4 regions of the Bacillus sp. Bwzl_19 genome follow, and region 3 is predicted to be linked to each of the others. Evidence: riboswitches for the same ligand, from Rfam matches in the RefSeq annotation. Region 3 holds a riboswitch; each other region holds the start of a gene.
What was found. Region 3 has a riboswitch for S-adenosylmethionine ahead of metK (methionine adenosyltransferase). Riboswitches for the same ligand answer to the same signal wherever they lie in the genome.
Positions count from the first base shown of each region.

Region 1: another riboswitch for S-adenosylmethionine. It lies ahead of ACW5MY_RS09510 (2-hydroxyacid dehydrogenase); the one in region 3 lies ahead of metK (methionine adenosyltransferase).
Region 2: another riboswitch for S-adenosylmethionine. It lies ahead of ACW5MY_RS18585 (5-methyltetrahydropteroyltriglutamate--homocysteine S-methyltransferase); the one in region 3 lies ahead of metK (methionine adenosyltransferase).
Region 4: another riboswitch for S-adenosylmethionine. It lies ahead of ACW5MY_RS05730 (bifunctional homocysteine S-methyltransferase/methylenetetrahydrofolate reductase); the one in region 3 lies ahead of metK (methionine adenosyltransferase).

Region 1 covers NZ_CM142729.1:1,828,010-1,832,686, forward strand. The annotation lists gene ACW5MY_RS09505 (FGGY-family carbohydrate kinase) at 1-196, opposite strand, end outside; gene ACW5MY_RS09510 (2-hydroxyacid dehydrogenase) at 215-1,216, opposite strand; SAM riboswitch class I at 1,338-1,430, opposite strand; gene ACW5MY_RS09515 (molybdopterin oxidoreductase family protein) at 1,577-3,631, shown strand; gene ACW5MY_RS09520 (hypothetical protein) at 3,715-3,999, shown strand; gene ACW5MY_RS09525 (hypothetical protein) at 4,043-4,267, opposite strand; gene ACW5MY_RS09530 (MarR family winged helix-turn-helix transcriptional regulator) at 4,497-4,677, shown strand, end outside.
Region 2 covers NZ_CM142729.1:3,503,291-3,507,967, forward strand. The annotation lists gene pepT (peptidase T) at 1-784, shown strand, start outside; gene ACW5MY_RS18575 (hypothetical protein) at 1,362-1,529, shown strand; gene ACW5MY_RS18580 (LURP-one-related/scramblase family protein) at 1,632-2,108, shown strand; SAM riboswitch class I at 2,193-2,279, shown strand; gene ACW5MY_RS18585 (5-methyltetrahydropteroyltriglutamate--homocysteine S-methyltransferase) at 2,358-3,494, shown strand; gene ACW5MY_RS18590 (methyltransferase domain-containing protein) at 3,529-4,410, opposite strand.
Region 3 covers NZ_CM142729.1:2,638,674-2,643,350, forward strand. The annotation lists gene asnB (asparagine synthase (glutamine-hydrolyzing)) at 1-1,577, opposite strand, end outside; gene metK (methionine adenosyltransferase) at 1,721-2,923, opposite strand; SAM riboswitch class I at 3,093-3,231, opposite strand; gene pckA (phosphoenolpyruvate carboxykinase (ATP)) at 3,430-4,677, shown strand, end outside.
Region 4 covers NZ_CM142729.1:1,093,927-1,098,603, reverse strand. The annotation lists gene ACW5MY_RS05745 (BMP family lipoprotein) at 1-575, opposite strand, end outside; gene ACW5MY_RS05740 (CvfB family protein) at 751-1,647, opposite strand; gene ACW5MY_RS05735 (YajQ family cyclic di-GMP-binding protein) at 1,747-2,238, shown strand; SAM riboswitch class I at 2,339-2,461, shown strand; gene ACW5MY_RS05730 (bifunctional homocysteine S-methyltransferase/methylenetetrahydrofolate reductase) at 2,551-4,392, shown strand; gene ACW5MY_RS05725 (GNAT family N-acetyltransferase) at 4,477-4,677, shown strand, end outside.

The sequences.
Region 1 (4,677 bases), 810 kb from region 3:
CCGTCCTTGCCATCGCGCTGATTTTCGTCCATATTCTTTCCGGCGAGAAATAGCGGCCGTCTGGATAAAGCGGATCTGTCACATATTCAATGTCTTCCCTTTCAAGTGCGGTCACTTCGCCGCCGGCAGTCACAACCGCGACTCGCGCATTCCCCGTCCCGATGTCAAATACAAGGTAGCCTTTTTGTCCAGCCATTACAGCTTCCTCCTTTTCCTATCCCTTTGTTTCAAGTTCTCTTTTGTTATAAAGTTCACGTATTGAGCAGGTTTGATCTTTTTTCCATTTGAAAAGCGCTTCATTTAAAATCCTCACATGATGATCCTCCACTTCAAATGGTGCCCCCGCTAAATGGGGAGTCGCTAACACATTCGGCAAAGAAATGATTTCATAATCAGAAGATTCAGGCGGTTCGTGATAAAATACATCAAGGATCGCTCCTTTAATCCGCCGTTCTTTCAGCACCCGCAACAGCTCTTCTCTGTCTGTTACCGCCGCTCTTGACGTATTGACAAAAACAGCTTCTTGTTTCATCAATTGAAAGTGCTTGGCGCCGATAAGGCCGATGGTTTCTTCTGTGCGCGGCAAGTGAACGGAAACAATATCACTTTCAGAAAATACCCGTTCCATCGTCGTTTTTTCATACTCCCGGTTTTCATGATTGACAAATGGGTCATAGTACAGCACCTTACAGTCAAAGGCGGCCAATAGCCGGGCGATTCTCTGTCCAACAGCTCCGAAACCGATAAGACCGACTGTTTTTCCCGTCAGCTCATTTCCTCTGAATTTGACGTAAGCCTGCAAATAATCACCATTCCATTTCCCATCCTTCAGCCACTGATGGGAAGAATACGTATGACGCAAAAATGAAATCACATTTCCGATAAACAGTTCAGCAACGGCCTGGGCATTTCGGGCCGGTGTAAAGAAAACAGGAATCTTTCTTTTAGTCGCCGCCTCAATATCCACATTAGACGGCATCCCTCTGCAGACGCCGATAAAAGCGGAATCCGGCAATATGTCAATGACACGCTCAGATACCTCATCAAGTTCAGTAATAAGCCCCGCCGCATTTGTCTCTTGGATCATCCGGATTAATTCGTCTTCCCGATAAGCCCGGCCGTGCTTCTTCCACGGCCTGTGCACAGTCCGGCCGAACAGCTCTGTCAGCTCCTTCAGCCCCTCGTCGTGATATGGTGCGGTAATTACAACCGTCATGGTGCAAAACATCCTTTTCACATAAATTTTTTCACAAAAAAATCTCTTTCCCCGAAGAAGGAAAGAGATTCATATACCGTCTTTATCCGCTTGAAGCGTACAAATATGTATAGATCATTCTTTCCTATCTTTCAAGCGTACGCTTGCTGGAATTGGCACAATAAATGTTGCCGAGGTTTCATAGGGCCAGTCCCTCCACCTCTCTTGATAGAAAATAAAATGATGAAATTGTCAGGCTGTTTAAAAGAATAAACCCATCATAGAAAAGTCTTTCCTGGATGTCAACACTTTTTTCAGAATTGACGTTCGATTTTGAAATGTTATAATGCTTACAATATAAAAAAAGAGGAGAAATGGGCTATGAATTCTGCAGCAGAACAGCCAAACGGGGTCTTTAAGTCGGTATGCTCACTGGACTGTCCCGATCAATGCGGTTTGCTTGTGACAAAAAAAGACGGAAAAATCGTTAAAATTCAGGGAGACCCAGATCACCCTGTCACATCAGGAAACATATGCAACAAAGTCAGACACATGGCTGAGCGCATTTATGATGAGAAGCGGTTAACCGCTCCGTTAAAGCGGATTGGTGAAAAAGGCGAAGCAAAGTTTGCGCCTATTTCTTGGGAGGAAGCGATCAATACGATCAGTGCGCGCTGGAAAGAGCTGATTGCCGAAGAAGGAGCAGAAAGCATTCTTCCGTACAGCTTTTACGGCAATATGGGAAAACTGGCTGCAGAGGGAATGGACCGCCGTTTTTTCCATCGTCTCGGGGCGAGTCATCTTGAACGTACGATCTGCAGCAAAGCCGGATCTGAAGGCTATAACTATACAATGGGAGAAGGCGCGGGTACTGATCCTGAGGAGACCATCCATGCAAAGCTCTTTATTTTTTGGGGAATCAATGCTGTCAGCACAAATATGCACCAAGTCATGATTGCTCAAAAAGCCCGGAAAAAAGGAGCTAAAATTGTCGTTATCGATGTACATAAGAATCAAACCGGCCGGCTTGCCGATTGGTTTATTCCCATTCGTCCCGGCACAGATGCCGCACTCGCTCTCGGTATCATGCATGTCTTATTCGATGAGAACCTTCACGATGAAGCATTTCTCACAGAATACACCGAAGGCAGCGAAGAATTAAAAGCGCATATCAAACAGTATGATCCGGAAACGGTTTCTGTTATTACAGGCGTTAAAGCCGACAATATCAGACGTCTTGCGAGAATGTACGGTGAAGCCTCCCCTTCCCTTATCAGGATCGGAAACGGCATTCAGCATCATGACAACGGCGGAATGATCGTCCGCACCGTTGCCTGTCTTCCGGCTGTAACAGGACAATGGCTCAACACCGGGGGAGGCGCAATCAAACATAACAGTGCGGTATTAAACTATAACAGACAGGCGCTCCAGCGTCCTGATCTGCTATACGGCAGAAAGCCAAGATCATTTAATATGAACAGGCTCGGAAGCGTTCTTTTAGAAACAAATCCGCCCGTGCGCTCCCTGTTTATTTACGGCACCAATCCCGCAGTGGTTGCCCCGGAAGCGAATAAAGTCAGAAAAGGCCTGCTGCGGGAGGATTTATTTACAATCGTTCATGATTTATTTTTAACGGAAACCGCCAAATATGCGGATATTGTGCTCCCTGCTGCATCTGCTTTTGAAAGTACGGATTTTTACACGTCTTACTGGCATCATTTTATTCAGCTGCAAAAACCGGTGATCGAACCGTATGGAGACAGCAAATCGAATACAGAAGTGTTCCGTTTGCTTGCCGGGGCGATGGGCTTTACCGAGCGGGAGCTTCAGGATTCTGATGAAGAATTAATCAGACAGGCGCTGGACTGTCCCGACAACCCGTATATCGAGGATATTGATTACGATTCGCTCTCACGCCATTCCTTTATGAGAGCCAAACGGAAAAAACCGCTTTTCCCGGGCAAGCTCAAGACACCAAGCGGAAAAATTGAATTATATTCTGAAAAGATGAAACAGGAAGGTTATCCGGCGTTGCCGACGCACAGTCCTCTGAAGAGCGATGACGATTTTCCGTTTCTATTTGTTCCGGGACCGAATCATAATTTCTTAAATTCAACGTTTTCGAATAATGAAAAACACGTAAAACTGGAAAAGGCGCCAAAGCTTTTTATTCATACAGAAGATGCTGCCCGCCTAGACATAGAAGACGGAGAAACTGTAAGAGTTTGGAACCACCGCGGTGAATGTGAATTGACAGCTTCCGTCGGCGAACAAGTCCTTCCCGGCGTTGCAGTCAGCCAAGGTCTTTGGGCCGACATGGATGATAAAAAACAGCTGGTCAATTCGCTCACCCCCGATCGGCTGGCGGATATGGGCGGAGGCGCTGTTTTCTTCTCCGGAAAGGTGCAGATCGAAAAGCTCGGAAAGCAAAAATAAGCTCCCCCGGTCTTACTGAAGGTGAATCTTTTCGGCGGTTTTGACCGTATAAAACATGATAACTTTTATTGGAGGTTTGCTGTATGGATATATTTACCGGCATCGGCATCGCTTTAGCCGGATATTTCATAGGAGACGGATTAAAAAACTTTAAATCACCTGATTCTCATGAACACACTGACCAAATTCTTATTAAGGAAAAAGATCTGCACTTCTATATTGGCCATTATTTAGGAGTTACAAAGGAAGAAGCGAAACAAATCGTGCCTGACACTTCCGGCATTCCGCACATTACCAGAAACGGAAAGCGGTATGTACAAAAGACTGCATTAAGAGAATGGCTGACTACTATGCTGGAAAAAGATTAACACCTGCCACGAAAAGCGGGAAGAGTTCTTCTCTTCCCGTTCATTAAGACATGCCGCCCTTTTTCTCCTCAACCCCAAACATACACCGGATATCGTCCTTATTTAAGGAAACATTCCCTTCTTTTGATTTCAAATAAAACCCTTTCTTGTATAATCGTAAGATCTCACCATATGAAAGCTCATGACGAAGAAGCGCCATCAAACGCCCGTCTTTTTCATCCTGTTTATTGAACCATTCATACTGTTCTGACCAGTTCACTTTCTGCATGTCAAACACCTTCTCACTTTGGATTCAGCTTTGAGTCCTCTACTATTTCTCTTACCTGTGATATCTTTGTTTCCTAATAAAGTATCCTTCAAACTTTTCCAAGGGTTTTGCATCCCTCTCCCCTGTGAAAACAAACCGTAAATCCCTATTAGTCACCATGTTGACTTATTTTCTATTTCGATGTATATTATAACTGTCAACAAGGTGACAATTTAGATTGGAGATAACTATGGATATTAATTTACTAATGAAGGAACTGCATTTTATGCAACAAAGTTACGCATCATTATTTTCGGTTGTCAATAAGGTGCAAACTCGGGGGGACGAATACTTAGAAGCGTTGACTTCCCGACAGCACATGACTCTTATTGCTATTGCCCATTTACCGACGGAAGATACCACACTTATGA
Region 2 (4,677 bases), 860 kb from region 3:
CATGACAGCAATGGCGTACTTGATCAAACACCCTGACATCAAACACGGCACGATCCGGGTCGCCTTCACGCCTGATGAAGAAATCGGCAGAGGCCCTCACAAATTTGATGTCGGCCGCTTCAACGCCGCATTCGCTTACACGATAGACGGAGGCCCCCTCGGCGAACTGCAATATGAAAGCTTCAACGCAGCCGCAGCTAAGCTTACTTGTTACGGAAAAAGCGTTCACCCCGGAACGGCAAAAAACAAAATGGTAAACGCTTCAAAAATCGCGATGGAATTTCATCACGCGCTGCCGAAAGAAGAAGCGCCGGAATATACGGAAGGATATGAAGGCTTCTATCACTTGCTTTCCATGAACGGCGACGTTTCTGAAGCCGCCCTGTCGTATATCATCAGAGATTTTGACAGAGAGCGCTTTACAGAACGAAAAGAATATATGCAGAAAACCGCCGACGCGCTTACGGCCAAATACGGCAAAGAAAGCATCAAGCTTGAATTGCATGATCAATACTACAATATGAGAGAAAAAATCGAACCGGTCAAAGAGATCGTCGACGTCGCATATCAAGCCATGAAAAACCTCGACATCGAACCGATTATCGAACCGATCCGGGGCGGAACCGACGGATCACAGCTCTCTTACATGGGACTGCCGACGCCGAACATCTTCACCGGCGGCCAAAACTTCCACGGAAAATATGAATACATTTCTGTCGATCATATGGAAAAAGCGGTAAACGTTATTGTTGAAATCGCCAGGCTGTTTGAAGAACGCGCGTAAAACCAAAGCCCCCTGCTTTGGTTTTTTTCTTTCACGTGAAACCTTTCCTTCTTTCTTTACGTATATAAGGTATGAAATGGAAAAAAGGAGTGAAGACTATGGCAAGAGGCACTGTAGCGAAAGAATTGAAAAAAACCTTAAAAGACCCGCGCGTTTTGGAAACGAAATCAAATCCTTTTAAAAAGCTGCGGAAAATGTTCAAACGATTTTTTTAAGATAACTTATCGTTTTCTTACAAAAAATAAAGAAAGCGCTGTCAATCTATAATCATCTGTTAGAAGCAGTTATTTTGCATATCATAGGATTTTTTAGGGTACTGAATAACACAAGGCAAACGAAAACACTGAATTAGTTAATTCGACTCTGTTAAAAAATAGTAAAAAAGTGATATAAACGTTAATCATTCAGCAGCCGATACAATCTATAGAACCACAACATGAGTGAAATCCCTTGCAACTTATAGTCGTTTTTACGGAAAATGTCGTTATTTTTTAAAAAAGTGACAATTGTTTGAATACTTTTCGTTTGTTTTTTCGTACAATAATAATACCAAAACTTTTTTTGGGAGGTATGTAAAATGATGCTACTTATTTTTGCTGCTTTGACAGGATACCTGGTTTTCTCTTTCAGTAAGGACAACCGCCGGAAAACGCCAAAGACAAGCCCGCTGGTGACAGCTGCCGACACGAATAACATCATTGATTTAAATGCGATCCGTCAAAAACGCCGGATGCCGCTATCATAAAAAACGACAGCTGCCGCAAAATCGGCAGCCTTTTTTTATGCACCTGCCTATATGAAACCATCCGCCTCCTTTTTACGTACAACATAAAAAAGGAGTTTTTTTATGAATCATTTTTATATCAAAGAGCGGGTGTTTACATTTAAGAATCGGTTTCAAGTGTTTCTTGAAAGCGGAAAAGAAGTCTTCAATGCGGAGGGAAAGTTGTTTTCGTTCGGCGATGAACTGAAGCTGACTGATTTGGACGGACGCACACTCGCCAGCGTCAGTCAGAAACTGATGTCGCTCGTTCCCCGTTACGAGATTTCCGTAAGCGGCAAACCTGTATGCCAAGTCATCAAGAAAGTAACGTTTTTCAAACCGAAATTTGAAATTTCCGGCCTCGGCTGGGATATTACCGGCGACGTGTGGGGACGGAATTTTCAAGTGACAGACGGAAAATCAAGCCGGATGACCGTCAGTAAAACATGGATGAGCTGGGGCGATTCCTATCATCTGCAGATTGAAAATGAAGAGGATATCGTTCTTTGTCTCGCAATCGCAATTGTGATTGATATGGTTCTATTTGAGGGTGACAAATAAAAATATTTATCGAAATATATTGACAATTCTAGAAAACATACTAAGATTAATAGTATTACAGTTTATTCTGAAAAATAGCATATTTCCTTATCAAGAGAGGTGGAGGGACTGGCCCTATGATACCCGGCAACCGCTGTTCAGCAGAATGGTGCTAAATCCTGAAGATAAGGTTGAGATTTGCGGACGCAAGCTCTTCCCTATCCGAGGGAAGAGCTTTTTTATATTTCATCAGGAAAGAAGGAATCGTTCATGTCACAGCAAAACACAGAGCAACCATTGCACACTCTTCTAAGAAAAAACCCGCCGTTTCGCGCGGATCAGGTCGGAAGCCTGCTGCGGCCGGCGGCTGTGAAGCAAGCCCGTCTGCAAAGAGCGGCTGATGAGATTTCGGCAGAACAGCTGCGCGAAATCGAAAACAAAGAAATCATCCGCAGTGTGGAAAAGCAAAAAGAAACCGGCCTCAATGTCGTGACAGACGGCGAATTCCGCCGTGCCTGGTGGCATTTCGATTTTCTCGAAAACTTAGACGGCGTCGAAGCGTTTACGCCTGAGAGCGGCATTCAGTTCCACAACGTACAGACGAAAGCGCGCGGCATTAAAGTAACGGGAGATATTGAATTTTCTCAGCATCCGATACTTGAAGATTATAAATTCCTGCACAGCATTGCCGGCGATGCTGTGCCAAAAATGACCATCCCAAGCCCGAATATGCTGTTTTTCCGCGGAAAATTGGAAAAAGCGGCGTATCAGAACGATTACCAACAATTTCAGCATGATGTATCACAGGCGTATAAAAAAGCGATTCAGGCTTTCTATGACGCCGGGTGCCGCTATCTTCAGCTCGATGATACCGCATGGGCCGTTTTCTTATCGGAGGCGGGGCTTCGTCAGATTGAAGCTTTCGGCACGACGCCGGATGAGCTGCGCAGGCTGTTCGCCGCTTCCATTAATGACGCCATCAAAGATCGTCCTGCCGATCTGAAGGTTACGATGCATATCTGCCGCGGCAACTTCCAGTCCACATGGACGGCTGAAGGCGGATATGATGCGGCGGCGGAAACGATTTTTGACGGACTTGACCTTGACGGATTGTTCTTGGAATATGATGATTCCCGCTCCGGCGGCTTTGAACCGCTTCGTTATGTCAAACGCTCTGATCTTCAGCTTGTGCTCGGTTTGATTACGTCGAAACACGGCGAACTCGAAGACAAGGATGCGGTTAAACGCCGGATTGAAGAAGCTTCTCAATATGTCAGCCTGGATCAGCTTTGCCTCAGCCCGCAATGCGGGTTCGCTTCGACTGAGGAAGGAAATCTGATCACAGAAGAACAGCAATGGGCGAAACTGCGCCATGTCGTCGACATTGCCGATGAAGTCTGGAAATAAAAAAAAGACACGCTTACAGCGTGTCTTTTTCGTTTTACAGCGGATCGGTTCCGATTAAAATATCGATATCTATCGTAATATCAGCCGCTTTCCGGCTGATAAAGCGCTGAATGCTTTCATCAGAACATTTCCATGTTAAGGGCGTCATTTTCACAAGCAGCTCAAGATCAGGCTGCGATAAGGTCTTCGTGTAACACAGCCGCTTGCGCTCAAAGGCTTGAAAGCCGGTTTGGAAACGGACGGCCGCAGACTCAGCGGTATCATTCCGTTCAGGACTGTCTCCGAAGAAGAATTCCCTTACTTCTTTCAAGTAATCGCGCCGCGGCACCGCTTTAATGACTGTGCCGCCCTTTCTTAAAAGCCTGCTGCATTCCTTGTAATTCCAAGGTGACAAAACAGACAGAATCACATCAAAACTGCTGTCGGCAAACGGCGTATCCGCCACATCAGCGACGGCAAAAATATTATGATCCCCGAAGGCTTTTGCAGCTTGCAGCACACCTTCTTTCGAGATATCAATGCCGATTCCCGTCACGGAAAAAGCGGGCTGCAGCAATCTGCATACAGCGTCTAAATGGGAGCCCTCTCCGCATCCCGCATCCAATACCGCCGCCTGTTTTCGCGGAGATTGAATACGGCTGATGATGACGGCGATCTCTTTTTGAACCGGCGAAAAAAACTCCCGCCTCTCAAAAAGCTCGTGTCTCGCTTCGAACAGCTGCCTGTCATAGCGGGTTTTGACCGATTTATTGAGGAAATTCACATAGCCTTGTTTTGATATATCAAATGTATGCCCATGTCCGCATATCAGGCTTTGATATTGCGAAACCGCCATGGCCGTGCGGCATAGCGGACACCTGAATACGGACTGGCATGCATTCAGTAATTCCGCGCGTTTTCTTTTCATAGACGTCAAAAAAAACACCTCATTCATTCGTTATTCTGATGAAATGAAAAAGGCATAGACAAATAAACCTCACCAAATTGGAAGGTTTAACCTATTTATCTATACCTCTCATTATCTGTAACGAATGAACTGGATGATCATGAAGATGACCCCTTTTCTGCCGTCTTTTGAAGGCTGTGCCCTCAGATCCATTTTATCAGCTGCGTCCCGTTCTTACAATGAACCGAACTGTTTCTGCGTGCACTTTATACCATTAAAATCCAATTACTTTTACAT
Region 3 (4,677 bases):
AGGTATTTCGTCGTGCCGTTTTTCGTTTTCAATTCATCCGGAATTTTAGAGGCCACGTCAAACACGACTTTATCAAGGAACGGCACGCGCAGTTCCAATGAGTTGGCCATCGTCATTTTGTCAGCCTTTAACAGAATGTCGCCGCGCATCCACGTATGAATGTCGACATACTGCATTTTATTAATGTCACTGTATGAACGGCTTTCCGTAAAGTACGGCTTCGTGACATCACGGTATGAAAGCTCTGAATTGTAATGTTTAAGCAGCTGTTTTTTCACAGGCTCTTCAAAAATCTTCGCATTTCCGATATAGCGCTCCTCAAGCGGTGTGCAGCCGCGGACTAAGAGGCTTTTCCCTCTCATTCCTTCTGGCATGACCGACGCCACGTGAAGAAGCATTTTTTTCAGTCCGGACGGAATGCGTTCAAACGGTTTAAGCGACAGCGGTTCACGGTAAATATTGTACCCGCCGAACAGCTCGTCCGCGCCTTCCCCGGATAACGCAACCGTTACATGTTTTTTCGCTTCTTTCGCGACAAAGTACAAAGGAATCGCCGCCGGATCTGCAAGCGGGTCATCAAAGTGCCAGACGATTTTCGGAAGCTCGTTCATATACTCCTCTGGAGAAATGACTTTGCTGATATTTTCAATCCCGAGCGCGGCAGCTGTTTCCTTCGCTACATCAACTTCACTGAAGCCCTGCTGCTCGAAGCCGACAGAAAATGTTTTCAGGTTCGGGTGAAATTCTTTCGCAACTGAGACGATAAAAGAAGAGTCAATACCGCCTGATAGGAACGAGCCGACGGGAACGTCACTTCTCATGTGGACTTTGACAGAGTCAAAGATTGCGTCTCTGACTTCTTTCACCAATTTATCTTCATCAGACTGAACGGGCTTAAAGTTCGCTTTGAAATACGTTTTAAACGCGATATCGCCTTCCGGGCGGATCGTAAACTGGCTGCCCGGCTCGACTTTTTTCACTTCAGCGTCAAGCGTGCTCGGTTCAGGAACGAATTGGAAAGACATATATTGCTGTAAAGAAGCTGTATCAAGATCAATACCGTTTTGAGCGGCCATTAAACTTTTTCTTTCAGAAGCAAAATACACTTTGTCCCCGATGGTTGTGTAATACAGCGGTTTAATTCCGAACGGGTCTCTCGCGCCGTACATGACACGGTCAGCTTTGTTCCAGATTAAAAACGCAAACATTCCGCGAAGCTTTGAAGCAGCTTCTTCTTTATAATGGCGGTATGTCGCAAGGAGCACCTCGGTATCGGAATCTGTATTGAACTTGTAGCCTTTCGCTTCAAGCTCTTCTCTCAATTCAATGTAGTTATAGATTTCGCCGTTAAAAATGATCCAATATTTTTCGTCTTCATATGATAAAGGCTGTCCGCCGTTTTCTACGTCAATAATACTGAGCCGTCTGAAGCCGAAACCGACGTGCTCGTCATGATAATACCCATCGCTGTCAGGACCGCGGTGAACGATCATTTGATTCATTTGTTTGATTAGCTCTTCTTGATCTGCGGTTTGAGTTAATGGATGCTTATTAAAAACACCGACAAATCCACACATAGTATAGCCTCCATAAGTGTAATTTTCTAATTGGACCCCCTTTTTATAGACGCTTTGTTACGCCATTGGTTTCACGCTATGTAAAAAATCAGCATGGCAGCATCTGCAAAAAGGGAAAGCCGCTTAAGTAAGCGGCTATAAAATTATTCTCCTAGTGCTTCTTTGCGAAGCGCATCCGCCTTGTCAGTACGCTCCCAAGGAAGATCCACATCATGGCGTCCGAAGTGGCCGTAAGCAGCAGTCTGCTTATAGATCGGGCGGCGCAAATCAAGCATTTTAATAATGCCGGCAGGTCTCAGGTCGAAGTTATTCCGTACGACTTCGATCAGTTTCTCTTCAGAAGCTTTTCCTGTATCAAACGTATTGATGGAAATAGAAACAGGCTGTGCCACGCCGATTGCGTATGCAAGCTGCACTTCACAAGAATCAGCAAGGCCTGCTGCCACGATGTTTTTCGCTACGTATCTCGCAGCGTATGCCGCTGAACGGTCTACCTTCGTCGCATCCTTACCGGAGAACGCGCCGCCGCCGTGGCGTGCATATCCGCCGTATGTGTCAACGATGATTTTACGGCCTGTAAGCCCCGCATCACCTTGCGGACCGCCGATTACGAAACGTCCCGTAGGGTTGATGAAGTATTTTGTCTCTTCATCGATCAGTTCCTCAGGCACGACAGGGTTAATGACATGCTCTTTCAGATTGCGCTGAATCTGCTCAAGCGTAATTTCCGGATGGTGCTGAGTTGAGATGACGATCGCATCGATGCGGACAGGTTTGTTGTTTTCATCATATTCAACGGTAACTTGCGTTTTTCCGTCAGGGCGAAGGTACGGAAGAATGTCTTCTTTGCGGACTTCGCTCAGACGGCGGGCTAATTTATGCGCCAGTGAGATCGGAAGCGGCATAAGCTCTTTCGTTTCGTTACACGCATAACCGAACATCAGACCTTGGTCCCCCGCTCCGATCGCTTCGATTTCAGCGTCGCTCATTGTGCCTTCACGCGCTTCAAGAGCCTGATCGACACCCATCGCGATATCCGCAGACTGTTCATCAATTGATGTTAAAACAGCGCAAGTCTCCGCATCAAATCCGTATTTAGCCCGTGTGTAGCCGATTTCTTTAATCGTTTCACGGACTGTTTTCGGAATGTCAACGTATGTTGATGTTGTAATCTCTCCGCTTACCAGCACAAGACCTGTTGTTACAGACGTTTCGCAGGCTACGCGCGCGTTCGGGTCATTTTTTAAAATCTCATCTAAGATACTGTCAGAAATTTGGTCACAGATTTTATCCGGATGACCCTCGGTAACAGATTCAGATGTAAATAGTCGACGGTTTTTACTCATTTACTTTTCCTCCTGAAAAAAGATCTTTTGCAAGACCTTTTCATATGATACGGAACTCGCTCCCTCTTAATACAATGTCATACTATATCAGAGAATGTTAATTGGCATATTTTATGAAATAAAAAAACCTTTTCCACTCGAGGAAAGGGTTTGGTCTGTGTGCCTTTCACTCTTATCGCTCAAGGAAATATTAAACCTTGCATCAGGTTAGCACCTTGGTTTCCCACAGTGTTTTCACCTGCTTTTTTACAGAGAAACCGGTTGCTGGGCTTCATCGGGCCTGTCCCTCCGCCAGCTCGGGATAAGAGTATCCGCTCAATGAAATATCTTATCGTAAAAGGGCGGAAAGTGTCAATATGAATTAAAGCGATTACGCGCCTTTATTTCGGGAAGCAATGGAAAAAACACAAACAAAAAATAATAAATAGTATAGACTATTTTTATATATATGTTATACTAATTCCACATTCAGCGAAATACAAATAAACCGGCAAAGGAAGGTTTTTATGAAATTAGTTGATTTAACCGCAGATCTTCAAGCGTTACTCGCAAGTCCGAATGTGCATCATAATTTATCAGCTCCAAAACTTACTGAAAAAGTGATCAGCCGAAATGAAGGAACGCTGACATCAACAGGCGCCGTACGCGCCACTACCGGCGCATATACGGGCCGATCACCTAAAGATAAATTTATCGTTCGTGAAAAAAGCACAGAAAATCAAATTGATTGGGGCGCGGTGAACCAGCCCATTTCTGAAGAAGCGTTTGAAAAGCTGTACGCCAAAGTCGTCAGCTACTTAAAACAGAGAGATGAACTGTTTGTTTTTGAAGGATTCGCAGGCGCAGATGAAAAATACAGACTGCCGATTACAGTCGTAAATGAATTTGCGTGGCATAATTTATTCGCGCGCCAGCTGTTTATCAGACCGGAGACGAATGAAAAAGATCCGCAAGCACAGCCGTTTACCATTCTTTCAGCTCCGCATTTTAAAGCTGATCCGGAAACGGACGGCACGCATTCTGAAACATTTATTATTGTATCCTTCGAAAAGCGCGTCATTTTAATCGGCGGCACCGAGTACGCCGGAGAAATGAAAAAATCAATATTCTCGATTATGAACTTTCTGCTCCCGCAGCAGGATATTCTGCCGATGCACTGCTCAGCCAACGTCGGTGAAAAAGGCGATGTCGCCCTGTTTTTCGGTCTTTCCGGCACTGGGAAAACGACGCTTTCAGCCGATGCGGACCGGAAACTGATCGGCGATGACGAGCACGGCTGGTCTGATTCCGGCGTTTTTAACATTGAAGGCGGATGTTACGCTAAATGTATAAATCTGAGCGAAGAAAAAGAACCGCAGATTTTTCACGCGATCCGCTTCGGGTCTGTTCTTGAGAATGTTGTGCTTGATGAGAAAACGGGTGAGGCGGATTACGACAATTCCTTCTACACGGAAAACACAAGAGCCGCATATCCGATTGAGATGATCGGCAATATCGTGCAGCCTAGCATTGCCGGCCACCCGCAGGCGATCGTCTTTTTAACGGCGGATGCATTCGGTGTGCTCCCTCCGATCAGCAAACTGACGAAGGAGCAGGCGATGTATCATTTCTTAAGCGGGTACACCAGCAAACTTGCCGGAACCGAACGCGGTGTGACATCTCCGCAAACGACTTTTTCCACGTGCTTCGGTTCACCGTTCCTGCCGCTTCCGGCTCACGTATATGCCGAAATGCTCGGGAAGAAAATCGACGAA
Region 4 (4,677 bases), 1.5 Mb from region 3:
ATTTCAGACAGTACACGAATATTTGGTTTGATTGATTTCGCCCCTTCCACATAGCCTTTTTTAAACCGTTTAATGACGTCGGCATCTGAGCCGCCGATAAATCCGATCGTGCCAGTTTTTGTTGTCAGGGCCGCCAGTGCTCCTGCTAAATAGCTTCCCTCATCTTCTTTAAAGGTAACGGAGGTGACGTTTTTCAGTTCTGACACTGAATCAATCAGCACAAACTGCTGGTTCGGATATTTTTTAGCGACCTTTTCTAAATCCGGCTGCATGCTGTAGCCGAGTGCCACAACAAGATCATTTCCTTCTTTTACAAGTTGAGTCAGTCCTTTTTCATATGTACCGGTATCCTTTATTTCTCTGTAGTCAAATGTGATGCCGAGCTCGTCTCTTGCTTTCATTAAGCCTTGAAAACCAGAATCATTAAAGGACTGGTCGCCAAGTCCGTTGTCCGTCAGCATCATCCCGATTTTTTTCGCCTCACGGCCGGCCGTTTCGTCTGATTGGCTGTTTGCACATCCGGCCGCACCGAGTGCGATCAGCAGAACAGCCGCAAATATCACCATTTTTTTCATTGAAACTCTCCTTTGCGGTTTTTTCTATATATCGGTCTGCGTGTCAGAATATTTTATTTCAATAAAATATTTATTTTTTTGAAAACAAACATGAAAACAAAGAAAATCAGGAATATTGTGGTTTTGAAGGAAATAAAAAACATCGGTTTTGTTCACCGATGTTTTTGCAGAAAATTTATTGTTTTTCGTATGTCCAGCCGTCTTCCTGATATACCTTGCCGTTTTTCATCAGGTGGCCGAGCGCCCGCTTAAAGGCGGCTTTGCTTAAATTGAACCGTTCGCGAATATCGTCAGGATGGCTTTTGTCTCCGTATGGCATCGCGCCGTTTCTTGATCTCAGATAGGTCAAAATCTCTTCAGCGTCAACAGAAAGCGCGTCCTGCTTTCTCGGCAGCAGCGACATGTTGACAGAGCCGTCTTCCTTCACCTCGATGACACGCCCTGTCACACGGCTGCCGAGTCTCGGCTCTTCTTTTCTTTCCGAAGAGTGAATAAACCCGCGGATGCCTTCATCTGTAATAATGAAAGAGCCTGATGCAATCAGCCTGTACACCGTTCCCGTCAGTTCTTTATTCATCATCTCTTCGCCTGCATCTGTAAATAATTCGCTGATGATGTCCTCCGGCGCCGGCTTGGCAAACATGCGCCCGCGGTTTGTCACCTTAAGCATGCAATACAGTCTGTCGCCTTTTTGCGGCCAGACGGATTTATACGGGGGCAGATGCTCCGTTGCGACGAGCGCGTCTTTTGACAGACCGACGTCGACGAATACGCCCATATCCTCCACTTGATCCGTCACTTCCACCCATCCGTAATCATAAAAGCTGATGAGCGGCTTTTTCATCGTCGCCGCGAGCCTTTCCTGATGGTCGACGTAAATAAATACGTCCACTTCATCTCTGTCTTCGATATCCTCTGTGATTTCACTGTTATGTAAAAGAACCGTATCCTCGCCGTCAGTTAAAAAATAACCGAAATCGGTTTGGTGATCTATACTAAGCGTGAGCTGCTGCCCTGGTCTCATGTTATCGTCCTTCCTGCTTCGCCCGTATGAGGCTGATGTTTTTCCCATTTTTTCCAATTCACACAAATTCATGCTTTATGCTGTTGGACATTTCTCTTTATTCTACTATAATCAACTCATAAGTGAAATGTTATAGGAGGTTTTCTCATGGCAAAAGAAAGTTCTTTTAATATCGTATCAAAAGTTGAATTTCCCGAAGTTCAGAATGCGATTCAGATGACGCTGAAAGAAATCGGCACGCGCTATGACTTTAAAGGATCTAAAAGCGATGTGAGTTTAGAAAAGGAAGAACTTGTCCTGATTTCAGATGACGAGTTTAAATTGAATCAGCTCAAAGATGTGCTGAGCGGCAAGCTGATCAAACGGGATGTGCCGACGAAAAACATTGAATACGGCAAAATTGAAAATGCCTCGGGAGGCACAGTGCGCCAGCGCGCGAAGCTTGTACAGGGCATTGATAAAGACAACGCAAAAAAAATCAATGCAGTGATTAAAAACTCCGGCTTGAAAGTAAAGTCGCAGATTCAGGACGACCAAGTGCGCGTCACCGGAAAAAATAAAGATGATCTGCAGCAGATTATTGCAGCCGTCCGCGGTGCAGACCTGCCGATTGATGTTCAATTTATTAATTTTAGATAAATTATGTGATTCCTATTGATTATTGTCTCTATTTTCGGTAAATTTGGAGAAAGGGATTTTCACAGTTAAGTTTTGGAAACCCATGACAATTAAATGAACGTTCTTATCAAGAGAAGCCGAGGGACTGGCCCGACGACGCTTCAGCAACCGGTGTAATGGTTTACCCAAACCATGACCAAGGTGCTAAATCCAGCAAGCTAATAAACAGCTTGGAAGATAAGAAGAGAGACAAATGATCACAAAGTCTTCTTCTTAAGAAGACTTTTTTTATTTCTCTTTTTTCCTTGCTGAATGTGATGAAGGAGGCAAACAATGGGACTATTACAAGACTTGGAAGAACGGATATTAATCGGGGACGGCGCGATGGGCACTCTCCTTTATTCCTACGGCATTGACAGATGTTTTGAGGAACTGAACGTCTCAAAGCCCGAGGAAATCAAGCGGATACATAAGGCTTACGTGGAAGCCGGGGCAGACATCGTTCAAACAAACACGTACGGCGCGAATTTTATTAAGCTCTCAAGATACGGACTTGAAGATGACACGAAAAGAATCAATCAGGAGGCGGTCAGAATCGCGCGCGCTTCCTCAGACGGCGCTTATGTTTTGGGAACGATGGGCGGCATCCGCACCTTCAACAAAAACGCCTACAGCCTTGAGGAGATTAAACGCAGCTTTCGGGAGCAGCTTTATTTACTGCTTCACGAGGAGCCGGACGGCCTGCTCTTGGAAACATACTATGATTTAGAAGAAGCGCGCGAAGTGCTGAAGATCGCCAGAAAAGAAACGGAACTCCCGATCATGCTGAACGTTTCCATGCACGAACAGGGCGTGCTGCAGGACGGAACACCGCTTCGGGAAGCGCTCAGATCAATTGCCGGCCTCGGCGCTGATATAACGGGAATCAATTGCCGGCTCGGCCCGTACCACATGATTGAAGCCCTTACCGAAGTGCCTATTTTCCGTGACGCTTATTTATCGGTCTATCCGAACAGCAGCCTTCCGTCTTTAGAAGGAGGCCGGCTTGTTTATGATACGGACGATGCCTATTTCCGGGAGAGCGCCATACAATTCCGCACTCAGGGCGCGCGCATTATCGGAGGCTGCTGCGGCACAACGCCCAACCACATCAGAGCCATGGCTGATGCGGTCCACGGACTTTCACCCGTTACTGATAAAGAAGTGAAAATCAGACGGGAAGAAGAAGTCATCTCAGTCCGGGATGAACGGACCGATCCGGGTTTAGACGAAATCGCCGCGCAAAAACGGTCAATCATCGTAGAGCTTGATCCGCCGAAAAAATTGAATTTTGGCAAATTTCTGAAAGCGGCGGCTGAATTAAAGGAAACCGGCATAGAAGCGCTGACGCTCGCCGACAATTCATTGGCGACACCGAGGATCAGCAATGCAGCCTGCGGTTCATTACTGAAAGAGCGCCTTGATATCCGTTCTCTCGTCCACATTACATGCAGAGACCGCAATATCATCGGCCTTCAGTCACATTTAATGGGGCTGGATACGCTCGGGCTCACCGACATTTTAGCCATCACGGGCGATCCTTCAAAAATCGGCGACTTTCCGGGAGCTACCTCCGTCTATGATTTGACGTCCTTTGACTTGATCAGGCTGATTAAGCAATTCAACGAGGGCATTTCTTTATCAGGGAAACCGCTCGGCAAGAAAACGAACTTTTCCGTAGCCGGGGCATTCAATCCGAATGTCCGCCATCTTGATAAGGCGGTAAAACGGCTGGAGAAAAAAATCGAGTGCGGAGCCGACTACTTCGTGTCTCAGCCTGTTTACTCAGAGCAGCAGCTCATTGACATTCATCATGAAACGAAGCATCTCAAAACGCCGGTGTATATCGGCATTATGCCGTTAACGAGCAGCCGCAACGCAGAGTTCATTCATCATGAAATACCGGGCATTAAGCTGTCAGACAGCATCCGGGAAAAAATGGCGCAGGCCGGTGAAGATAAGCGGAAGCAGAAAGCCGAGGGCCTTGCCATCGCCAAGTCGCTTCTTGACACGGCGTGCGAACTGTTTAACGGAATCTATTTAATCACCCCGTTTCTCCGTTCTGATTTGACGTCAGAACTCGCAGCTTATATTAAGCAAAAGGATGAAAAACGGGCTGATGTATATTTGCATTGATGTGAAAACAAGCCGCCTGATATGACAGGCGGCTTTTTCATGGTACGATACAGAAAAAGAATCAAGCAAAGGAGGATTTTTTTTATGGTTGAAGTAAAACCCATCACCGCAGAAGACACGTACGCGATCAGACACAGCGTGCTGCGCCCCCATCAGACGATAGAGGATTGTAAATATGATCAGGACAGCGTAAAAGGAGCTTTTCATCTCGGAGGTTTTTACGACGGACAATTGATCAGCATCGCTTCTTTCTATCCGCAGTCTCAGCAGGCATTAAAAGCTGAG